Regions from separate parts of the Marinomonas sp. TI.3.20 genome, predicted to be linked through region 1. Evidence: predicted binding sites of a transcription regulator. Region 1 holds the regulator's gene; each other region holds the start of a gene.
The links. Region 1 encodes sigma-54, which starts transcription at its own class of promoters, with help from an activator protein. Its sites were predicted from a motif close to TGGCACNNNNNTTGCTNT; they were not measured.
Positions count from the first base shown of each region.

Region 2: V6259_RS11655 (isoamylase early set domain-containing protein) is a predicted target of sigma-54. The motif match lies at 3,592-3,609, and genes of this name have one in related genera.
Region 3: V6259_RS00460 (amino acid ABC transporter substrate-binding protein) is a predicted target of sigma-54. The motif match lies at 1,589-1,606, and genes of this name have one in related genera.
Region 4: hmpA (NO-inducible flavohemoprotein) is a predicted target of sigma-54. The motif match lies at 3,477-3,494, and genes of this name have one in related genera.

Region 1 is NZ_JBAKAS010000002.1:115,069-120,717, forward strand. It holds gene V6259_RS03070 (ABC transporter ATP-binding protein) at 1-523, opposite strand, end outside; gene V6259_RS03075 (calcium/sodium antiporter) at 696-1,658, shown strand; gene lptC (LPS export ABC transporter periplasmic protein LptC) at 1,658-2,224, shown strand; gene lptA (lipopolysaccharide transport periplasmic protein LptA) at 2,208-2,717, shown strand; gene lptB (LPS export ABC transporter ATP-binding protein) at 2,718-3,443, shown strand; gene V6259_RS03095 (RNA polymerase factor sigma-54) at 3,519-4,994, shown strand; gene V6259_RS03100 (PTS sugar transporter subunit IIA) at 5,013-5,462, shown strand; gene V6259_RS03105 (HPr family phosphocarrier protein) at 5,472-5,649, shown strand, end outside.
Region 2 is NZ_JBAKAS010000010.1:99,775-105,423, reverse strand. It holds gene betA (choline dehydrogenase) at 1-1,444, opposite strand, end outside; gene betB (betaine-aldehyde dehydrogenase) at 1,456-2,913, opposite strand; gene V6259_RS11655 (isoamylase early set domain-containing protein) at 3,214-3,519, opposite strand; gene V6259_RS11650 (lysophospholipid acyltransferase family protein) at 3,956-5,649, opposite strand, start outside.
Region 3 is NZ_JBAKAS010000001.1:96,587-102,235, reverse strand. It holds gene V6259_RS00465 (amino acid ABC transporter permease) at 1-382, opposite strand, end outside; gene V6259_RS00460 (amino acid ABC transporter substrate-binding protein) at 486-1,508, opposite strand; gene lrp (leucine-responsive transcriptional regulator Lrp) at 2,063-2,539, shown strand; gene recG (ATP-dependent DNA helicase RecG) at 2,652-4,733, opposite strand; gene V6259_RS00445 (hydrogen peroxide-inducible genes activator) at 4,741-5,646, opposite strand.
Region 4 is NZ_JBAKAS010000001.1:206,746-212,394, forward strand. It holds gene hemF (oxygen-dependent coproporphyrinogen oxidase) at 1-130, shown strand, start outside; gene aroE (shikimate dehydrogenase) at 198-1,004, shown strand; gene V6259_RS00935 (GNAT family N-acetyltransferase) at 1,007-2,182, shown strand; gene hmpA (NO-inducible flavohemoprotein) at 2,230-3,423, opposite strand; gene norR (nitric oxide reductase transcriptional regulator NorR) at 3,634-5,220, shown strand; gene V6259_RS00950 (group II truncated hemoglobin) at 5,217-5,649, opposite strand, start outside.

The DNA of each region.
Region 1 (5,649 bases):
TAGGATCTTGTCCAGCAAATGGCTCATCGAACATTACCAACTCAGGATCAAGAGCAATGGCTCGCGCCAGCGCAACACGCCTTGCCATCCCACCAGACAGCTCAGACGGCTTTAAATAAGCCGCTCCACGCAAACCCACACTATGAAGTTTTTCTAAAACAATCTCTTTAATTTTCGCAGCAGAAAACTTAGTGTGTTCCTCTAATGGAAAAGCGACATTTTCAAACACACTCATATCACTGAATAGAGCACCACTTTGAAATAACATGCCGATTTTTTCTCGAACCTTATATAATGCCGATCGAGATAATTCATCCACATTCTGTCCGTCCACAGTAATTGTTCCACTGTCGGGAGATAATTGAGCACCAATGAGCCGCAACAAGGTTGTCTTACCGGTACCGCTTGGCCCCATTACTGCAGTGATTTTTCCCCTAGGAATAACTAGAGTTACATCATCAAAAATCACCCTATCCCCTCTAGAGAAGCGAAGATTCTGCACTTTTATATACACATCTAGCACTTATTCACCTTTCCAGTCCTGATTAAAGTATTGAAGAATAGTACCACCCACCTGTCGCAAAGAGAATCACGCTTCATACAGAATCGAATTTGTTTCAAAGATCAAGTCTTGAATTTCACCCGTAAACCTCATTAAATGGGGCATCATTTTATTTACGAGTAAATTCAAGGTTATGCTGCTGTTTTCCGCTGCTCTTATTGCAGGTCTAATCCTGCTAATCATTAGTTCTGATAAATTCATTGAACACGCTGCTCTTGTTGCAGAAAAGCTCAATGTAAACCCTATGGTCATTGGCGTTACACTGGTCGCATTTGGCACGTCAGCCCCTGAAATGGTGGTATCCACCATGGCGGCCCTCGATAACGCTCCGGAAATTGCCATCGGCAATGTACTAGGGTCGAACATCGCGAATGTTGCACTCGTATTTGGCGTAACCTTATTGTTTTCTGCGATTCCGATCTCGAAAGGCTTAATCACGAAAGAAGTGCCACTGGTTATTGGCATAACATTATTAACGGGGTGGTTGCTGCATGATAGTTACCTCAGTTTTTACGATGGTGTTATTCTTCTTATCGCATTCGCTTTCATATTGTTTACTTTATTACGCGGCAGCAAGAACTTAGAAAGCCAATTGAAAGAGGAACTACCAGAAAATGACGGTGACTCGGTCGCAAAATCTTTGATCATATCCTTAATTGGCTTAGTCGTATTAATCGGCAGTTCTAAACTACTTATTTGGGGGGCTGTTGGCATCGCCAAAGGACTTGGCGTTAGTGAGCTAGTTATCGGCCTTACCATAGTCGCTGTAGGAACAAGTCTTCCAGAGCTCGCCGCCTCTATCAGTAGCGTTCGCAAAGGGTTACATTCTATTGCAATAGGCAATATCATTGGCTCAAATATCTTCAACCTAGCCACCGTATTGCCAATTCCTGGCTTAATATCACCAGGCGCTATAGATCCAAATGCATCCGGACGAGATTACTACTGGGTTCTTGGGCTTACTCTAGCGCTTTCCATACTTATTTTTGTCTTTGGAAAATCCAAAAAGGCAACCATCCCAAGATGGATTGGCATCCCTTTAATTGGATCCTATATTGCCTACTTACTTCTCATTAGCTTTGGAAGTACTGTCTAATGATTCAACTCAACGCAAAATACACCGTACTTGGCGTCATTGTGATCGCTCTGGCCTCTGGCGTTTTTTTTGCTGACACCCCTTTAACTAAAAATCTGGTGGCGACTCAAAAGCTCAGCAGCACGCCAGATTATTTCATCACCAATATCAAAGCAAAAGAATATGATCAAAATGGCGCATTACAAGAGACGCTAACGGCAACACAAGCTCTGCACTACAATCAAGAATCTCGCACCTTGCTAGACAATCCGACAATTCAGCGACATGACTCAGCTGGGGCTTGGAATGCAAAAGGGAAAAAAGGAGTAATAGAGGACGGTAGTCATGATATCCTATTAACAGATGACGCTGTCGCTGTTAAACAATTTTCAGATTCTCCTGATATCACCCTTAACGCAGACAGCATTCATTATTTGGATGACAAGCAATCATTAACAAGCAGCGGTAACGCCACCCTTTATTCAACGCAAGGCAAAACTACCGCAAAAACAATTACTACCTACATTAATTCAGAAGAAGTCGTGATGACAGGATCTGTACGAGGACAGTATGAAACAACTCATTAACATTAGCGCGCTACTGGCCGGACTCATAATTAGCCAGCACGCACTTGCACTGCCTGATGACTTAAGCAAACCGCTGACGATACAGTCTAACGAAGCATTTTTAGACCAAAAAACTGGCATAGCGACTTATAAAGGTGATGTTTTTGTTAAACAAGGATCCATTGAGATACAAGCTCAATTCCTGAAAGTAACAACGGATCCTAAAACACGCAAATTCAGCAAATTGGTAGCCACAGGCAAGCCTGCAAAATTTAGCCAACAAATTGATTGGAATGGCAACATGATGATCAGTCGAGGTGAGCAAATTAACTATGAAGTTACCAGCTCAACATTAGACATATCAGGCAATGCTTACCTCAATAGAATGGATGATAAAATCACAGCAGATCATATTCTATACCACATAGACACTGGCACCTTTAACGCTAAGAAACAAGGTTCTGGCCGAGTATCCATGACACTACAACCAGCAGATGACAAAAAAGAGAAATAGATGGCCCTGTTAGAAGCTAGAAACCTTGCTAAAAGCTACAAAAAAAGACAAGTCGTTAAAGATGTCTCCATTTCTGTTGAATCAGGACAAGCTGTTGGACTACTTGGGCCAAATGGTGCAGGCAAAACAACGTGCTTTTATATGATAGTGGGCATGGTGTCTAACGACGCTGGCGGCATTTTTATTGACGGTCATGACATCACCAAAAACGCTATGCATACTCGCGCCCAAAAAGGTATCGGCTACCTACCGCAAGAAGCTTCAATTTTTAGAAAAATGTCCGTTGAAGACAATATTTATGCCATTTTAGAAACACGCAAAGAATTATCCAAAGAGCAAAAGCACGAAAGATTAGAAACATTATTAAATGAATTTCATGTCACCCATATTCGTAGCAACCTAGGCATGGCACTATCAGGCGGCGAAAGACGTCGCGTTGAAATAGCTCGCGCGTTGGCAATGAACCCTAAGTTCATTCTTTTGGATGAACCTTTTGCTGGTGTTGATCCCATCTCTGTCGGCGACATCAAATTAATCATAAAACACTTACAAGAAAGCGGCATAGGTGTTTTGATTACAGACCACAATGTACGAGAAACGCTGGATATTTGCGACAAGGCTTATATCGTTGGTAATGGAAAAATCATTGCTTCAGGTGATGCCCAAACAGTCATAAACAATGAACAAGTAAAAAAGGTTTATTTAGGCGACGACTTCCGCCTATAGCCCCTTATCTTTGCAGCCGAAAGGGAGTAGTATGCATAACTCGTTCCAATTTTCTCTTATTAGAAGTGTTTCTTTATGAAGCAGTCCTTGCAACTAAAAATCGGTCAACAACTGACCATGACGCCTCAGCTGCAACAAGCCATTCGGTTGCTGCAGCTTTCTACGTTAGATCTGAAACAAGAAATTCATGAATTTCTAGAGTCAAATCCTCTATTAGAAATAGACGATGATGACTATGCCAGTTCAGAAGCACCGACAAGAGAACAACAAGAAGCAAACGATAAGAAAGTTGAAGCGAGCTCAAGCGAAGAAGCTCGTGTCGAATCGGAGTGGACCGACAGCATCCCTGAAGAGCTATCTATCGACAGCAACTGGGACGACACCTTTCAAAACTCAGCGGCCGCGGTTACTTCTAGCACAAACTATGAAGGCGAAAGCGACTATGAGAGCCGTAATGCTCCCTCAGAAAGCATTCAAGACCATCTAATTTGGCAACTCAATTTAACGCACATGTCAGACCGAGACATTGAAATCGCTTACGCAATTATCGAGTGCGTCCAATCTGATGGCTATTTGAGCATTACAGCGGAAGATATATGGGAATCGCTCTCCAGCGAACTAGAAGACTTAGAACTTGACGAAGTAATGGCGGTGCAGCATAGACTCCAACGCTTTGATCCTGTTGGCGTTTGCTCAACCGACTTACGCGATTGCTTATTAGTCCAACTAGAAGCCTTTCGCGACCACCCACTGTACAAAAGCACTTACAATTTAGTCGATAATTATTTACCTCTGCTGGGTAATCGTGATTTTGTACAATTAAGTCGAAAAACAAAACTCAAAGAAGAATCATTAAAAGAAGTGGTTGAGTTAATTCAACAACTTAATCCACGTCCAGGTTCTATTATTGATTCCGATGACACAGATTATGTAATACCTGACGTATCTGTTAAAAAAATAAATAACACTTGGCAAGTCGAACTAAACAATGACGCCCTTCCACCTGTCAAAATTAATGAAACCTACTCTGCAATGGCAAGCACTGCGTCCACCTCAGAAGACGCAACATACATAAAGAATTCATTGCAAGAAGCCAAATGGTTCATGAAAAGTCTGCAAAGCCGCAACGAAACACTATTAAAAGTGACTAGCTGTATCGTTAAACGTCAAATTGATTTTTTCGAATTAGGCGAAGAAGCCATGAAACCCATGGTGTTGCATGATGTAGCTGAAGAAGTAGGCATGCACGAATCTACTATTTCGCGAGTTACTACGCATAAATACATGCACACACCTAAAGGCATATTTGAACTAAAATATTTCTTCTCTAGCCATGTAAACACCGCCTCAGGTGGCGAATGCTCTTCTACTGCAATAAGAGCCATGATTAAAAAATTAGTACTGGAAGAACCGGCTAAAAAACCGCTAAGTGACAATAAACTGGCCACCGTTTTAGCCGACCAAGGCATACAGGTAGCACGACGTACTGTGGCAAAATACCGCGAGGCAATGAATATTCCTCCTTCAAATGAACGAAAACGATTGATCTAATACGGATAATATTTCCCTATGCCATTGAAATCATTATTAAAAACAGACCTTGTACTAGCAAAACAAGACATCGTCAGTAAAAAACGCATTCTTGAAAGCATTGCTGAAGTTGCTGCAAACCGACTTCATTGTGACAAAGAAGCCATTTATGAAGCACTGTTAAGTCGAGAAAAACTCGGCAGCACAGGCATAGGCAATGGTATTGCTATCCCACATTGTCGCCTAGAAACTGCCAATCACACTGCTGTTATCGCAATTTCGTTACAATCTGCTATCGATTTCGATGCTATAGACAAGAAACCCATTGATTTAGTCTTTGCACTTATCGTACCGCCACAGGAATGCGACGAACACCTATCTACACTTGCCGAAATAGCAGAGTTGGCACAGTCGGATGACGCCTTAAACAAGCTTAGAGCAGCAGAAACAAACGACGCTCTATTTGCAGCACTAGATTCTCTACTATAAGGAAAAAACATGTTGGAAGAGTCTGTCACAATCATAAACAAACTTGGCCTTCACGCTCGTGCAGCGGGAAAACTGGTCGAAACAACCTCACGCTTCTCTTCTGACATCACCATTGAAAAAGATGGTCGTAATGTGGATGGGAAAAGCATTATGGCGATGATGATGCTAGCAGCCAGTAAAGGCACTG
Region 2 (5,649 bases), on a different contig from region 1:
TGGCTGCGCCTATCTTACAAGTACAAGAAGGGTGGTAAGCGCTTTCCACATTTTCTTTTACCCATTGATCAATTTCGTCATCACTTTGAATCGCCATACCGGGTTGAATTTCATCACCACGGTATTCATTTAAAGCGGATTGTTGGAGTACTTCACGGGTTAGGCGAATAGTATCGCGCCAATCTTGCTTATCTTGTTCGGTAGAAATGTAATTAAACAATATACGAGGTTTGGCTTGCGGATCCGCTGATTCAATCCATAACTTACCACGACTTTCTGGTTTATTGGGTCCAACATGTACTTGGAATCCATGCCCTTCAACCGCGGCTTGCCCATCGTATCGCATTGCTGCTGGCAAGAAGTGATATTGAATGTTTGGCCATTTGAGTCCGGCGCGAGAACGAATAAAACCACAAGACTCAAAGTGATTAGTCGCCCCCAGACCTGTTTTAAACAACATCCAACGGGTACCAATCAACCCTTTACTGATTAAACCAAGTTTACTGTTCAGCGTGACGGGTTTTTTACAGAAATATTGGAAGTAAACTTCTAAGTGATCTTGCAGGTTTTCACCAACACCAGGTAGCTCATGTAAAAGAGGAACTCCTGCTTTTTTTAGCACGTCTTTTGGACCGACACCGGACAATTGGAGTAATTGTGGCGAGCCGACAGAACCAGCAGATAAAATGACTTCTTTGCGGGCGTTTAGTTGCTGAGTTTTGCCATTCTTACTGAATTCAATGCCAATTGCTTTTTTACCTTCGAAAATGACCTTGTGACTAAGCACCCCAGTTTTTAGTGTTAAGTTAGGGCGTTGCATTGCACGACGAAGGTAGGCATTAGATGTGGAAGCACGTACACCGTTCTTTACTGTCATGTGCATTGCGCCAAAGCCTTCTTGGCGGTAACCGTTGTAATCGCCTGTCTTGCCGTAACCAGCTTCTTCGCCTGCATCAATAAAAGCTTGGTAAAGAGGGTTGTAAGTCATGTCGTTACCATTGTTGGTAAACAAGGGACCTTGGCCGCCACGATACATGTCTGCACCGCCTTTCCATGTTTCCGCTTTTTTGAAATATGGTAGACAAGCTTGATAACTCCAGCCTTTCGCACCGTTTTCTTCCCATTGATCAAAGTCGCAAGCATGTCCGCGAACGTACACCATGCCATTAATGGAAGATGACCCACCTAGTACCTTGCCACGAGGGCAGTGCATTTCTCGGTTGTCTAAGCCTGGCTCTTTATCAGAATGGAATTGCCATGCGTATTTGTCTGTGTTCATTGGGTACGATAAAGCGGTTGGCATTTGGATGAAAACGCTCTTGTCTGAGCCGCCCATCTCCAATAATAATACCTTGTTGTCGCCATTTTCTGTCAGTCGGTCTGCTAGTACACAACCCGCGGAACCAGCGCCGACAATAACGTAATCGTAAATTTCGTTTGCCATTATATTCTCGCTTAATAAGGGTTTTGAACGTCGTTCAGGTCAACAAATACGCTCTTATTTTGGGTGTAGTGATAAAGCGTATCTATGCCGTTTTCACGACCAACACCAGACTCTTTATAACCGCCAACAGGCATTTCTGCAGGAGATGAGCCCCATGCATTGATCCAGCAAATACCGGCTTGCATTTGATTGATTACGCGGTGTGCACGGGCAAAATCTTTGGTGAATACGCCAGCCGCTAAACCGTATTTTGTGTCGTTTGCACGAGCAATAACGTCATCTTCATCGGTGAAGCTTAAAACAGACATAACTGGTCCGAAGATTTCTTCACGTACTTGCGGCATGTCGTCGGTGCAATTGGTGAAGACAGTTGGTGCCACGAAGGCGCCGTTTTCTAAACCATTGTCAGTGACTTGATAACCACCGCACAATAACGTTGCGCCAGATGCTTTGGCCGCATCAATAAAGCCAAGTACTTTTTGCATATGATCTTTAGAGATCAATGCGCCAACTTGTGTATCCATGTCCATTGGGTCGCCAATGATCATGGCTTCAGTACGAGTTTTTAATTCTTTAGTAAAAGCATCCATGATGTCTGCATGGACAAAAACACGAGTACCGTTGGTACAAACTTCACCCTGAGTATAGAAATTGGCTAGCATCGCGGCAGACACAGCTTGGTCAACTGGCATATCAGGAAAGATAATCATTGGGGATTTGCCCCCTAATTCCATGGTTACTTGCTTCAGAGATTGTGCAGAAGCGGCCATGACTTTTTTACCTGTACCCACTTCACCAGTAAACGATACCTTGTCAATACCTGGGTGCGCGGTAATCATCTGGCCAGTGCGAGCATCGCCTTGAACCACATTAAACACGCCATCCGGTAAGCCAGCTTGAGTGTAAATCTCAGCCAATTTCAGTGCTGTTAACGGTGTTTCTTCAGATGGTTTGAAAATCATGGCGTTACCTGCAGCCAGTGCAGGCCCTGATTTCCAACAAGCGATTTGAATTGGGTAGTTCCATGCGCCGATACCAGCACATACGCCAAGAGGCTCTTTACGAGTGTAGTAGAAGTTGCCGTTACCAAGATCTTGGTATTCGCCTTGGATTTTGTCGGTTAGACCTGCGTAGTATTCTATTACGTCTGCACCGGTTTCAATATCAACACATATAGCTTCTTGTAATGGTTTACCGGTGTCGAGTACTTCTAATCGAGCAAGTTCTTCATTGTTTTCACGTAGTAATTCTGCTGCTCTTTTTAAGATACGGCCACGTTCTACCGGGCTCATTGCAGCCCATACTTTTTGCCCTTTTTTTGCCGACTCAACAGCAGCATCTAGCTCAGCTTGTCCAGCGTGCTCGATAGTGGCAATGACTTCACCTGTTGCAGGGTTTAGCGTTTCGAAATGTTCTCCGCTTGTAGATGCAAGGTAGCGACCGTGAATATATTGCTGCTGATGTGCCATGGTAAACCTCTTTAATCGTTTAGTGTCTTGACGATATATTCGCTTGAATAATCGAGATACTGATTGCTGCGTTTTTATTAAACGCGCGTTTAATAAAAACAATTGTACATTTTTTGACTATTAATTGCAGCCTGAATCCATTAATTAGTGGTCTAAGGATAAAGCTAGGAGGCTAGGCAAAGGAAGTGTTTTATTTTAAGCAGGTACAGAAGTGCCCTCAAAATAAGGACTTGAGAAAAAAGTAGCGCCTCTGGTCCACACTATGAAAGAGAGACGTAGAAATAGACTAGGAAGCTATTTTTAGAGGCTAATGACACCATTTGTATCATAGCTTATTGGGCTTGGTACATAGTCATCGGCCATTTCATCATTGATCCACTCTGTACCATCTAATACATAGCGAAACTGATAAGCGGCATCAATTCCCAAACTTAACGTAGAGGCAAACACGCCGGATTTTTGTTTTTTCATTGGGTTTGCGTTGCAGTCCCAATTATTAAAGTCGCCAACAACAGCTACTTTTTTGGCATTACCAACTTTGTCGGCAGGAAGCGCAAATTTTACTTTGCATTGTGGTTTGGTTTTTAGGTACTTTTTCTCAATCATTTCCAGCTCCAATATCTATTTTTGAGATGAAACTAATGTGTCAGGTAAAATAAAGGGGTAACTCTATTCTCTCAAGCAAGACCTGCGCCATTTACCATAAGTCATTCATATTTGAGTAAAACTTGGCATTTTGCTTCAAATGATAATTTGACTCACCTAATAATAAGCCAAATTAAGGCCTGTCGTTGCTATTATTTAGTGCCGTAGATCAATAAATGCACAGTTTTTTGCTGTTTAATAATGATATAAGCTACACTTAGAAAGTGACATAACGCACCCGTTTAAAATTACAAATAAGTGGTGATAGCATGGATCTACAACTGATCGTTCTTATCGTATTAACTGTGATGCTGGTGATTAAGATCGCTTATCTTGTTTTATTCAAGTTACCCCATGATAAAAATCACCAGAAACCCCACCACTCAAATCGTCATCATCATTGATCTAGGTAACGTTTTCGTTTCGCTTCTTTGACTGTATTTAGGTCTACTAGGACTAAACCGTCCACACAGTAGCCAAAGTCGGCATCGACTCCAAAGTCTAAGAAGCGAACCCCACCTTCTTCACAGAGCTCACTGTATTGTTTAAACAACGTTGGAACGCTGGCACCAAAATGTCCGAGTTGTTCTTTCAGGATTTTAAAGTCTTCTTCGTAGCTTGTGCCTGAGAATAATCCTGAAATGATTTCAGTGTGCTCTGGGTTAACCTGGTATGGTGTAAATGATTTGGCCAAATGTTCTTTATCTGAAAAATACAGTGTGTAGAAAGACACGATAAAATCTTTGGCAATTTGTGGGTAGCTGTTGCTTAGGCTCACAGGTCCAAACATATAACGAATATCTGGATGACGGTTTAAATAAGCGCCAATGCCATACCATAAATAATCTAGGCTGCGTTTCCCCCAATATTTAGGCTGGATAAAGCTGCGGCCCAGCTCAATACCTTGTTCAAAATAGGGCTCCATATCGCATGAGTAACGGAATAATTCCGCACTATAAATCCGATTTTGGTTATCTTCTTTCATGTAACGAGCAACTTCCCCGATACGATACGCCCCGACGATTTCTAATTCTTCTTCATCCCATAAAATCAAATGGCGATAATGTTGATCAAATTTGTCTACATCAGAGCGTTCGCCAGTACCTTCGCCTACCTTACGAAAGGAAATCTCCCGTAAACGCCCGATTTCTTTCATAATGACGGACATGGGGTCGTAATTAAATAAGTAGATTTGCTTGTTGTCTTTGGTACTGCCAAGGAGCTCAGACTGCTTTAATTCGTTACGAATTAATTGCCGATTCTGTGGATGTTCGACTGTTTTCTCTGTTTTAAGGAGTGGTTTTTTGCCTTTTGCAATGCGGTAAAGGTGACGCTTTACCAGCTTACTTTTTTCTTTATCATTTAACGGTAGTTTGGCCAATTCTTGAATTGGAATCGCTTGGCCTACTTGCATTGGTATCTTTCGGTTTCTTTGACGAAACATTTCGTTAGCGAGCTGGATAGTAGACAGTGGGCGATAAATCAAAGAGCTGGTGTAAAATAATATCGAGTTGCGACCACCAATGTGAACCGGTAGCAATGGACTGTTGGTCTTCTGAGCTAGTTTGAGATAATTATGGTTCCAGCGTTGATCTTTTACGCCGCTAGGCGATAGGCGGGAAACTTCTCCAGCAGGAAAGATAATGACGGCTTCTTCATTGTGTAAGCAATTCATAATCGCTTTAAGTTGCTGGCGCCCTGTCTTTCCGCCCATATTATCGACGGGTAACACGAGGCTTTTGAGGCCATCGAATCCCATTAATAAATCATTACCAACGATCTTCACATCAGGACGAATTTCTCCCACTAAGCGCAATAGTGCTAAGCCATCAAGTGCACCAAGTGGATGATTAGCAATGATCATCACGCGGCCGCTGGCGGGAATATTGCGACGGTCCATTTGACCAACTTGATAAGTGAAATTGAAATGGTCTAAGACTCGATCAATAAACTCGAAACCAGCGCAATCCTCATTTTTATCTAAAAAATGATTCACTTCATTTTCGTGAAATAAGTGTTTTAGTACGCTCAATGTAGGGCGAGTAATAAGTGGGCTCTTGTTGAAGAACTGAGGTGATTTATTGGCAATCA
Region 3 (5,649 bases), on a different contig from region 1:
CAATGTATACCGTTGCTAAACGTGCGACTAACCAGTTTTTTGATAAACGGGCCAGGCCCATAACGACGCCAATGATGGTCGCAAAGAAGATGCCGAGAATAGAAATAACAAAAGTATTGATTAAAGCGACGAGGAATGCGCGCCCGTAAGTATCGGCTTCAGTATAACTAATAAGGTGAATAAGGATTGGAAAGCCAGCTGGTTGATTCAAAAAAGAGAAACCAGTAGAAATTCCGCGGTTATCTAGGTTGGCTTGTAAGTTACTAAATAAGTAATAACAAACAAAGACAACAAGGGCTAAAAGCAAAATTTGGAAGATGATGGAACGTGTTCCCGCATCGTACAAAAAGCTTTTTTTAGTAGGTTTTTTAATATCGCTCATCTTGGTTCAGGCAAACTGCTCGTCAGATGGATAAGGAAGGGAAAATTCCCAGCAGCGAGTTTTGCTGCTGGGAAATAACTAAACGAAGTTATTTAATACTATATTAACGAACTGGTGGCGCGTACATGATGCCGCCGTTGTTCCAAAGATTGTTTAGGCCACGAGGAAGATCTAGAGGAGAATCTTTACCTACGTTACGGTCGAATTCTTCACCGTAGTTACCTACTTTTGCGATAACGTTGTAAGCCCAATCAGCGCTAAGACCTAGATCTTTACCCATGTCACCTTCAGCGCCTAATAGACGGCGAACAGATGGGTCTTTAGAGTCAGCTTTGATTTGCGCTACGTTTTTAGATGAAATGCCCATTTCTTCAGCGTTAACCTGAACAAACATTACCCAAGTAACCAAATCTTTCCACTGGTTGTCGCCGTGACGAACAACAGGACCTAGTGGTTCTTTAGAAATAGTTTCCGGAAGGATTATGTTGTCTTTAGGATTTTTCATCTTAGTACGCCAAGCGGCAAGACCAGATTTATCCGTCGTAAATACATCACAACGACCTGATGCATAGGCTGCGACAGCTTCGTCTGCTTTTTGGACGATAACAGGAACGTAAGACATTTTGTGTTTGCGGAAGAAATCCGCCATGTTTAATTCTGTTGTTGTACCTTGCTCAGTACAAACGGTAGCGCCATCAAGATCTAATGCAGATTTTACACCTAGCTCTTTATGTACGATGAAGCCTTGGCCGTCATAAAAATTGGTTGCTGTGAAGTCAAGACCTAGCGCAACATCGCGAGTGTAAGTCCATGTTGTGTTACGAGAAAGAATGTCAATTTCACCTGACTGTAGTGCGGTGAAACGTTCTTTAGCAGAAAGAGGAGTGAACTTGACTTTTTGTGGGTCATTGAAGATGGCAGCGGCTACGGCACGACATGCGTCTACATCGATACCAGTCCAGTTACCTTTATCATCAGCATTTGAAAATCCTGGTACGCCTTGGCTTACGCCACATTGTACGAAACCTTTTGCTTTAACGTCATCTAGTGTGCCAGCAGCAGCAGCCGTGCTGATTGCTGCAGTGACAGCAGCCATTGCGAATAGTTTACAAACGTTCGATTTCATTGATTTAGCCTCCCAGGCATTTCTTTTGTGTGTGTTGTTTGTCTTTTCACTCTTTGTAAGTCTTGGACTTGAATGAAAATAATGCAAAAATATTGCCAACAATATGATTATTTATTTTTTTTGTATCATTAGATGCAGAATATTCTTCTGAAAGAACGCTGCAATGTCTAATAGAATGACTGTTTATAGCTTCTAGTCAAGGGTAAAATGCTATAAATGACTTTTTTAATGCTTAATTTTTGCAAGGTGAGCCGTTTTTAGCAAAATCGTGTATAAAAAATATCCAATTTATGTTTAAAAGTAATAATCTAGATTATCCAATTGACGATTATGTTACCTATTAGTGCATCAGGAAGTGTAAAATAAGGAAGCAATTCGTAAGATAACGTAAAAAGCACCATATCAGTGCAAAATATCCATTCTGTTCTAATAATGACTCGCTATATTTTAGTCATCAAACAACAGAAATATTTTATAAAAAGTGCTCCCCATAATTTAGTATCTACATGATAGACTTAACAATACTTTAGTGTGACAAAGGAGATCCATTTCGAATGGACAACTCAACTAAGCCGCTTGATCGTTTAGATAAAAAAATTCTGCGGGAACTGCAGGTCAACGGACGTTTGTCGAACGTTGAATTAGCCAGTCGTGTAGGCTTGAGCGCGACTCCGTGTTTAGAGCGTGTACGACGTCTAGAACGTAATGGTTATATTACGGGCTATTGTGCGTTAGTTGACCCTAAAAAGGTGGATGCTGGCTTACTGGTATTCGTAGAAATTCGTTTAAAAACGACATCTCCTGAAGGTTTTAACGAATTTAAAACCGCGGTCACAGAAATACCTGAAATTCTTGAATGTCATTTGATCGCTGGTGATTTTGAATATTTATTGAAAGCGCGAGTGTCTAATATGGATTCTTATCGGTTGCTGCTTGGTGAAACATTACTAACCTTGCCGCATGTAAGAGAATCTCGTACCTATGTCGCCATGGAAGAAGTGAAAAATACGACTGTGGTTAGCATCCCGTAGCTTATCAAGTTTTTAATAGATAGAAGCGCTGATCGATAGCAGTGCTGATAGGCAAAATTAAAAAAGGTGTTGGAGCAATCTAACGCCTTTTTTTTGAGCTGTCTAAAAGAAGCTATACGTTTAAATATTGGCTATGATTTGGTAACCACCGCAAAAGCAAGGGTGATATACATTCTGGATAATGCTGATGGAGCAGAGTGGCCGCTTTTTGAACATCGTCTAACAATGCTTTATCTCTCTGTAAATCAGCAACCTTGAATTCCCAAAGGCCTGTCTGTCTGGTGCCTAGTAATTCGCCAGGGCCGCGTAACTCTAAGTCTTTTTCGGCGATCTTAAAGCCGTCACTGGTTTCTCTCATAGTAGATAAGCGCTCTTTTCCTTGCTGCCCTAAAGGAGCCTTATATAAAAGCACACAGTGACTGGCCGTTTGGCCACGACCTACTCGGCCTCGTAACTGATGTAGCTGAGCTAAGCCTAAGCGTTCAGGGTTTTCGATAATCATTAAGCTGGCATTAGGCACGTCTACCCCAACTTCAATGACGGTTGTTGCAACCAGTAACTGAATGTCATTTGCTTTGAATCGCGCCATAATATCGGCTTTTTCTGTCGATTTAAGCCGTCCATGAACTAAGCCTATATTAAGTCCAGTTAGCTGTTCTTCTAATAAAATAGCTGTGTCTTCTGCTGCTTGGCATTGCAGCGCCTCTGATTCTTCAATGAGAGTACAAACCCAATATACTTGTTTGCCTTCTTGGCAGGCTACTTTTACCCGCTCAATCACTTCGCTACGACGTTGATCTGATACCACTATGGTGTTTACAGGTGTTCTTCCTGGGGGCAGTTCGTCGATGATTGAACAGTCTAAATCTGCATAGGCTGACATGGCCAGTGTGCGAGGAATAGGGGTAGCGGTCATAATAAGCTGATGAGGTTGAAAGCCTTGTTTTAAGCCTTTTTCGCGTAACGCCATACGTTGATGAACGCCAAAGCGATGTTGCTCATCTATCACCGCGAGTGCTAAGCGATCGAAATGGACATTTTCTTGGAACAAGGCATGTGTGCCAACAATGATATGAGCGGCTCCCGAAGCGATGTCTTCAAGCTCTGCTTCGCGTGCTTTGCCTTTTAGTTTGCCAGCCATCCAAGCGACTTTTAAGTTAAGCGGAGTAAACCAATGAGTAAAGTTAGCGAGGTGCTGCTCGGCGAGAATTTCTGTTGGTGCCATAATCGCCACTTGGTAGCCGGCATCTACTACGGCGGCAGCTGCTAATGCAGCGACAAGGGTTTTACCTGATCCAACGTCTCCTTGAACAAGACGGAGCATAGGATGTCCAGATTTTAGGTCGGATAATATTTCACGAAAAACACGCTGCTGCGCATTGGTTGGCGAAAAAGGAAGTTGTTCTAATAACCCCTGAGCAAGTTGACCTGACTCAACAACCTGAATGGCCTTATCTTCTTTTGCTTTAATTTTTTTACCAATCAAAGACAGTTGATGAGCCATTAGTTCTTCAAAAGAGAGACGGTATTGTGCTGGATGAGCACCTGCTTTTAACTGCTCTAGGTTTGCGTCAGTTGTTGGATGATGGAGAAAACGAATCGCATCATCTAGTGGGGGAAGGCCAAATTGCTGACGAATGCTATCGGGTAGCCATTCTTTTAGATTGTATGGCGTAAGGCGCTCTAAAGCTTGTTCGCAAAGTGTGCGTATCTTGGCTTGAGTAATGCCTTCAGTTAAAGGGTAAATTGGCGTCAGCTGGTCGCTACCTGAATGAGTATCATCGTCGTTGATCGTTTTATATTCGGGATGGTATATTTCGAATCCGGTACTGCCACGGCGTATTTCACCAAAACATCGAATGCGCGTTCCAGACTCAAGTTGTTTTTTTTGTGCTGCTGAGAAGTGAAAGAAACGCAGGCACAAGGTTCCTGTAGCGTCTTTAATTCGGCACACTAAGCTGCGACGTTTGCCCATTTTTATTTCACAGCCAGTTGATATGCCTTCAATAACCGCTTCGTCTCCGAAGCGTAATTGGCCGATTGGCACAACGCGGGTTCTGTCTTGGTAGCGAATAGGCAGATGAAAAAGTAAGTCTTGTACCGTATTTAGGTGCAGCTTTGCTAGCTTCTCAGCCATGGCATCGCCAACACCTTTTAGTTCTCTAACATCTTGTGTGTCGAGATCATCTATCATAATGAGCCTAAAGATCCAACTTCTTGCTGGCTTCGCGGATCGACTGGCTTACCGCTTCAATGGCATTCGGACGTGGATAGCTAGCACGCCACGCAAGTGCCACAGTGCGTTTAGGCGCAGGTGCTGTAAAAGGTCGAACTTCCAATAGTGAATGATCGATGTGCATGACGGCCGATTTAGGTAAAACGGTAACGCCTAGACCAGATGCTACCATGTAGCGAATAGTTTCAAGAGAGCTGCCATTGACTATGGTGCGCCCTTCGCTATGTCCCCCTTCGTTTGCTAAAGGGCAGGCTTCTAATACTTGCTCGCTGAAGCAATGCCCCTTACCAAGTAGTAGTAAGTTATCGCTAGAAAGTTGATCGGTATTGATGTGAGTTAGCTTAGTCCACAAGTGATCTTTGGGCATTAATACGACAAACTCTTCTTCATAAATCGGTTGTGTCACTACATCTGGTTCGTGGAATGGAAGGGCGATTATTATCGCATCCAGTTCGCCATTGCGCAGTTTAGGTCGCAAGTTTTCAGTCAGATCTTCTTCAATGATAAGAGGCATGTCGTTCGTTATTTTACGTAAACTAGGAATCATTGAAGGGAAAAGATAAGGAGCAATGGTAAAAATCGAGCCAATCTTGATCGGGCCTTTAAGCTGGTTGTGACCAGATGAGGCTAGCTCTTTAATGGTGTTGGCTTGCTCAAGAACGCGTTTCGCTTGGGTAACAATTTGCTCGCCAATAGGCGTAATATACACCGAGCTTTTACTGCGTTCGAAAATAGCAGCACCCAGCTCTTCTTCGAGCTTTTTAACGGCAACACTTAGCGTTGGTTGAGAAACGTGGCATTTTTCAGCGGCATGACCAAAATGTTGTTCTTGTGCCAGCATAACCACGTACTTTAATTCAGTTAGTGTCATAAC
Region 4 (5,649 bases), on a different contig from region 1:
AACTGAATCGATTTTAATGTCCTTGCCACCTGAAGTTCGCTGGACTTATGACTATCAAGTCGAGGAAGGCAGCGAAGAAGCCAAGTTGACAGAGTATTATCTAACTTCCAAAGATTGGCTTAACGGCTAAGCACATAACATAGCGCCATTAGACAGTGGTCTGGTGGCTAACAAGATTGATATTAAGAGGCTAAACCGTGGATTTATACGCCGTTGTTGGTAACCCTATAGCACACAGTAAATCACCGAGCATTCATACGTATTTTGCCAATCAAACCCAGCAAGATCTAAACTATTCGACGCTATTAGGCGACGAAGAGCGTTTTGAAGAACAAGTTACAGAGTTTTTTAAAAACGGCGGCAAGGGGCTTAATGTCACTATGCCGTTCAAAGGTCGCGCTTATGATATGTGTGATGTGTTGAGCAAGCGAGCCAAACAAGCCGGTGCGGTGAACACGCTAATGATAGGTCGCAATGGCGATATCTTTGGTGATACCACAGATGGCGTGGGCATGGTTAACGACATTACCAAGAACCACGGACAGTCTTTGCAAGGCAAACGGGTGTTGGTGATTGGCGCCGGTGGTGCAGTGCGTGGTGTATTAGAACCAGTATTAGCTGAGCAGCCAGCCTCAGTCACTGTGGTGAACCGAACCGTGTCAAAAGCCGAAGCATTGGCTGAGCAATATGCTTGTCTGGCGTCTTCATTTGACGACCTAGAGGGACGCTTTGATATCATTATCAATGGCTCTGCGAGCAGTATCTCAGGTAGCTTACCGCCGTTAAAAGACAGCATTATTGATGCTAATACCTGGTGCTATGACATGGCCTACAGTAAAGAACAGACCTTGTTTTTAAACTGGGCAGAACAACACGGAGCACAAGGTGTGGATGGCTTAGGTATGCTGGTGTGCCAAGCAGCTGAGTCATTTTATTTATGGCGCCAAGTTCGTCCAGAAACCAGCTCTTTAGTCGCTAAAATGCGCCAAGAAATGGAAGCCTAAAGATGAAAGCGCAGTGGTTTAATAGAGTTGAACAGATAGGTGAAGCCAACTGGCAAGCGGCTATTGGTAACACTCGTTATCCCTTTGCGCAATACGCGTTTCACCTAGCGTTAGAACAAAGCCGCAGTATTGGTGAAGGCACAGGTTGGTACCCAGAATATTTGCTGATTACTGATGCAGATGAGCTGGGCGAGGATCGACCATTAGCCATTGCCCCAACGTATCTTAAAACCCACTCACAAGGCGAGTTTGTCTTCGATTGGTCATGGGCCGATGCTTATCAGCGCTATGGAATGGAATACTATCCTAAGCGGATTTGGGCGATTCCTTTTTCTCCTGTCACTGGGCTGCGGATATTCTCTCATCTTGACCCAAAAGGTGACGATGCAGACTTTGCGAATCTGTACCCAGCGCTGGCGAAGCTGATGACCGAAGCCAATCAGGAGCGCCAATTTTCAAGTTGGCACTTGCTGTTTACTAAGCCTGAACACGTAGATTTATTGCGCCAAGATAAAACCCTATTACAGCGTGTTTCTTGCCAGTTTCATTGGTTTAATCGTGATTATCACGACATGGATCATTACTTTTCGCACTTCTCAAGCCGTAAGCGAAAAGCCGCACGCAAAGAGCGCGACAAGGTGGTTAAGCAAGGCGTGACTCTGACGCGTACCCTTGGTAATGAACTGACGGCCGCTGAAATTGACTTCTTTTATCTGTGTTATCAATCAACCTATGCCAAACGTGGTCAACAAGGTTATCTGACTCGAGAATTTTTTGGCTTATTGGCGGACACCATGGGCGATCAAATCCTCTTGGTGCAGGCGTACAGAGAAGGCGAAGCGATCGCCGCGTCGTGGTGTTTCTTTGATGATCATTCACTATATGGGCGTTATTGGGGCTGTATGGAAGAAGTGGATTGCCTGCATTTTGAAGCTTGTTATTACCAAGGAATCGAGTTTTGTCTCGAAAAAGGGTTACAGCATTTCGATCCGGGTACACAAGGGGAACACAAGATTGCTCGTGGCTTTGAACCTGTTTTTAGCCACAGCGTACATTACATTGCTCATCAAGGATTTCGAGAGGCGATTGGGAATTTCTGTGAGGAAGAAGCGCAAGCGGTGCGCGAGTATCATCAAGATACCCACGCGTTATTGCCTTTTAAACAAGAGCCTAGCTAGCGCTACGCCAGCCAGACTGATGATTAAGATGCCACGATAAAGATGGCTTAAACGTCTTGATGTGGGCCGAATAATTCGTAATGAACACGGTCCGCTTCAACGCCTAATGTCAGTAATTGCTGTTTCACAAACATCATGAAACCGACTGGACCACATAGGTAAAAATCCCCATCTGTCAAAGGCAAAGCGTCTTTGATGTCTGCTAGTTGCATATTACCTTCGTAAACACCCTCTTCTGTTTCGTTAGCGCGCTCATACCAAGTATGAACAGACAGTTGAGGCAATTGCGCTTTAACGCTGTTTACGTGTGCTTTAAAGGAATGCTGACCTTCGTGAGCACAAGCATGTAAGTAACTAATTGGCTGGCTGTAACCTTGCTTAGCAAAGGTATCCAGCATAGCTTGCATCGGTGTTAAGCCAACGCCGCCAGAAATAAGCACAACAGGTTTTGCTTTGTCTTCGAAGATAAAGTCACCCGCTGGTGGCATCGCTTCGACAATGTCACCGACATTAATGTGATCATGTAGATAGTTAGACATCACGCCCGCCATCTCATCATTTCCTTCACGTTTGACACTGATGCGGTAGCTTTTGCCATTGGCAGTGGTAGACAAAGAGTACTGACGGATTTCGTCGTACTGGTTACCTTTAGGATGTATTTTAACACCTAGGTATTGACCAGGAATGTAGTCAATTACAGGATTACCATCTACCGGCTCTAGAACGAAGCTAGTGACTAATTCAGATTCTGGTGTTTTAGACGCCACACGGAATTCACGGAAATCTTTCCAGCCACCGGTTTCGGCCGCATTTTTCGCGTATAGGTCACCTTCTACCTTGATAAAGATTTCGGCTAATTGAGCGTAAGCCGCTACCCAAGCTTCTTCTACATCAGGAGTGAAAGCCTCTGGCGCAAGTTCACGCAGGGTTTCAATCAAGTGATGGCCAACAATGTCGTATTGATCAGGCTGGATGTTAAAACTAGTGTGCTTATGAGCAATGCGCATCACAGCGCTGGTTAAGACTTCTAAGTTATCAATATGAGTCGCGTAAGCCGCAATGGCATTAAACAAAGCCGCTGGTTGGCGACCTGTTTTTTGGTTTGTCATGTTGAAGATGTCACTCAACTCTGGGTTGTGAGTAAACATGCGCTGGTAAAAGTACTCAGTAATCGCTGGGCCAGCTGAAGCCAACAATGGGATAGTCGCTTTTACTGTATCTATATGTGTTTGGGATAGCATGGTGGTGCTCCTTTCTACTAAAGTATCGTAATTGAATTTCTATTACTGTTTATATAGCGAAAGTCGTGCCAACAAAATAAATCGTTATTTTTCAATGGTTTAAAAATAAAAATATTTCAATAGAGTCATATAGACACAAATATAAATAGGTCTTTATGTTTCTTATGTGTCAAAATGACTCTATCTTAGCTATTTCATAGGTTGAAGAGAATGAATCAGGTTTCAAACAATGCCTTACTGAGTTTTGCGCTGGATTTGGCGAGTGCGGTAACGCAAACTAACCGCTTTGAGCAATTGGTCTACGCGGTTCGAGCGACCATTAATTGTGATGCGGTGGTATTGCTGATACATCATCACGGTGTGTTGACGCCGATTGCTCAGCGCGGTTTGTCTGAAGACCTAATGGGACGACGCTTTACCATTACCGAGCACCCACGGCTGAGCGAAATCTGTGCGGGCCACTACCCCGTTCGATTCCCGTCTGATTCTTCTTTACCTGACCCTTACGACGGCATGGTGCTAGGCCATGATGAGCATTTGCGCGTGCATTCTTGCATGGGCGTGCCCTTGTATTTGGATGGCAAGTTGATTGGTGTGGTGACGCTAGACAGCATTACGCCTAACCTATTTGATAATATCGACACCAGAGCGCTTGAGATCATTGGCACCATGGCGGCGATGACACTGAATACCGCGATGTTAATGGAGCAGTTGGAGACAAAATCTCAGCGAGCGGAACATGCGTTGCAGGTCATGAGCGAAGAGGCAAGAGTCAAAGACGGCTATGAGATGATTGGTCAAAGTGATGTAATGAAAGCGCTTCATCAAGCAATTAAGCTGGTAGCGCCTTCCGATTTTGCGATTTTAATAGAAGGCGAAACCGGTGTGGGTAAAGAGCTGGTCGCACGTTCTCTCCATCATGCCTCCAATCGCAGGCAATCGCCTATGGTGTATGTAAATTGCGCGGCGATTCCACAAAACTTGATTGAAAGTGAGTTATTTGGCCATGTAAAAGGCGCCTTTACCGGCGCCGATCGTGACCGTGAAGGAAAGTTTGTCCTCGCCGATGGTGGTACCCTCTTTTTGGATGAGATTGGCGAGCTGCCATTAGAAGTACAAGGTAGTTTGCTAAGAGCGATTCAAAATCAAGAGATCCAAGCCGTGGGTAAGGATGATATTCGCAAAGTAGATGTACGGATAATTGCCGCGACCAATCGACGCTTGGAACAGGAAGTTGCCGAACATCGCTTTCGGTCAGATCTTTTCCATCGCCTTAGTGTGTTTCCTATCCAAGTGCCTGCATTGAAAGAGAGACAAGGTGATATACCTCTATTGGCGGGATTTTTTGCGGAAGGCTTTCGTCGTAAATTAGGGCTTCAACAGCTTACTTTATCGGCCGCCGCGATCTCTTTGCTAGAAGCGTATCACTGGCCGGGCAATGTTCGAGAGCTAGAGCATGTTATTTCTCGAGCGGCTTTATTTGCTAAAGCGGACACTCCCACTGGCATTACCGTTATTACACCACAGCATCTTACTGGGTTACAGATAAGTAAGTTAAAAAAAGAAAAGGTACAAACAGACGAAGCTGTATTGGAAGAGCCTCAAGAGAGCGCTTTTGAATCCATTGATTTACGACTAGAAACCGAGCGATATCAAAAGGATAGGATTCGTCACGCATTGGAAGCAGCAAGCGGTAATTGGTCGCAAGCCGCGCGTCATTTATCGATGGATCGGGCCAACTTAATGCGATTAGCGAAGCGTTTGGGCATCAGTGTTGGCAAAGCAATAAAAAGCTAGTCGCTATGACCATGGCGTGCCGCACTGACTTGGTGGATTCGCTCTGCGGGAAACTCAAGTTTGGTGAGCAAATAAGCTCGCAGGTCTTCTTGATACCCCAGCTCAATTAACGCGGCTTCCATGCAATTAAGCCACATGGCCTTTTCCTTCTCAGTAATGATCAAGTGCGCATGGGCTTGAGGTAAGCTAATAGGACCAAATTTCTGCGAAAATAAACGCTCTCCTCCCATCCAACCTGATAAAAATGCCACTAACTTTTCGATCGTCAGTGAAAGGTTTTTTGGGTGCATGTCAAACAGCGGACGGTACTCAGGTGTCTCCGCCATTAGCCGGTAGAAGGTTTCGACTAATGTTTGTAATCCCGATAAGCCACCGACCGCTTGCAATGTGCCATCGCCTTCGCCATAAGGTGGACGAAAAGAGTCATTC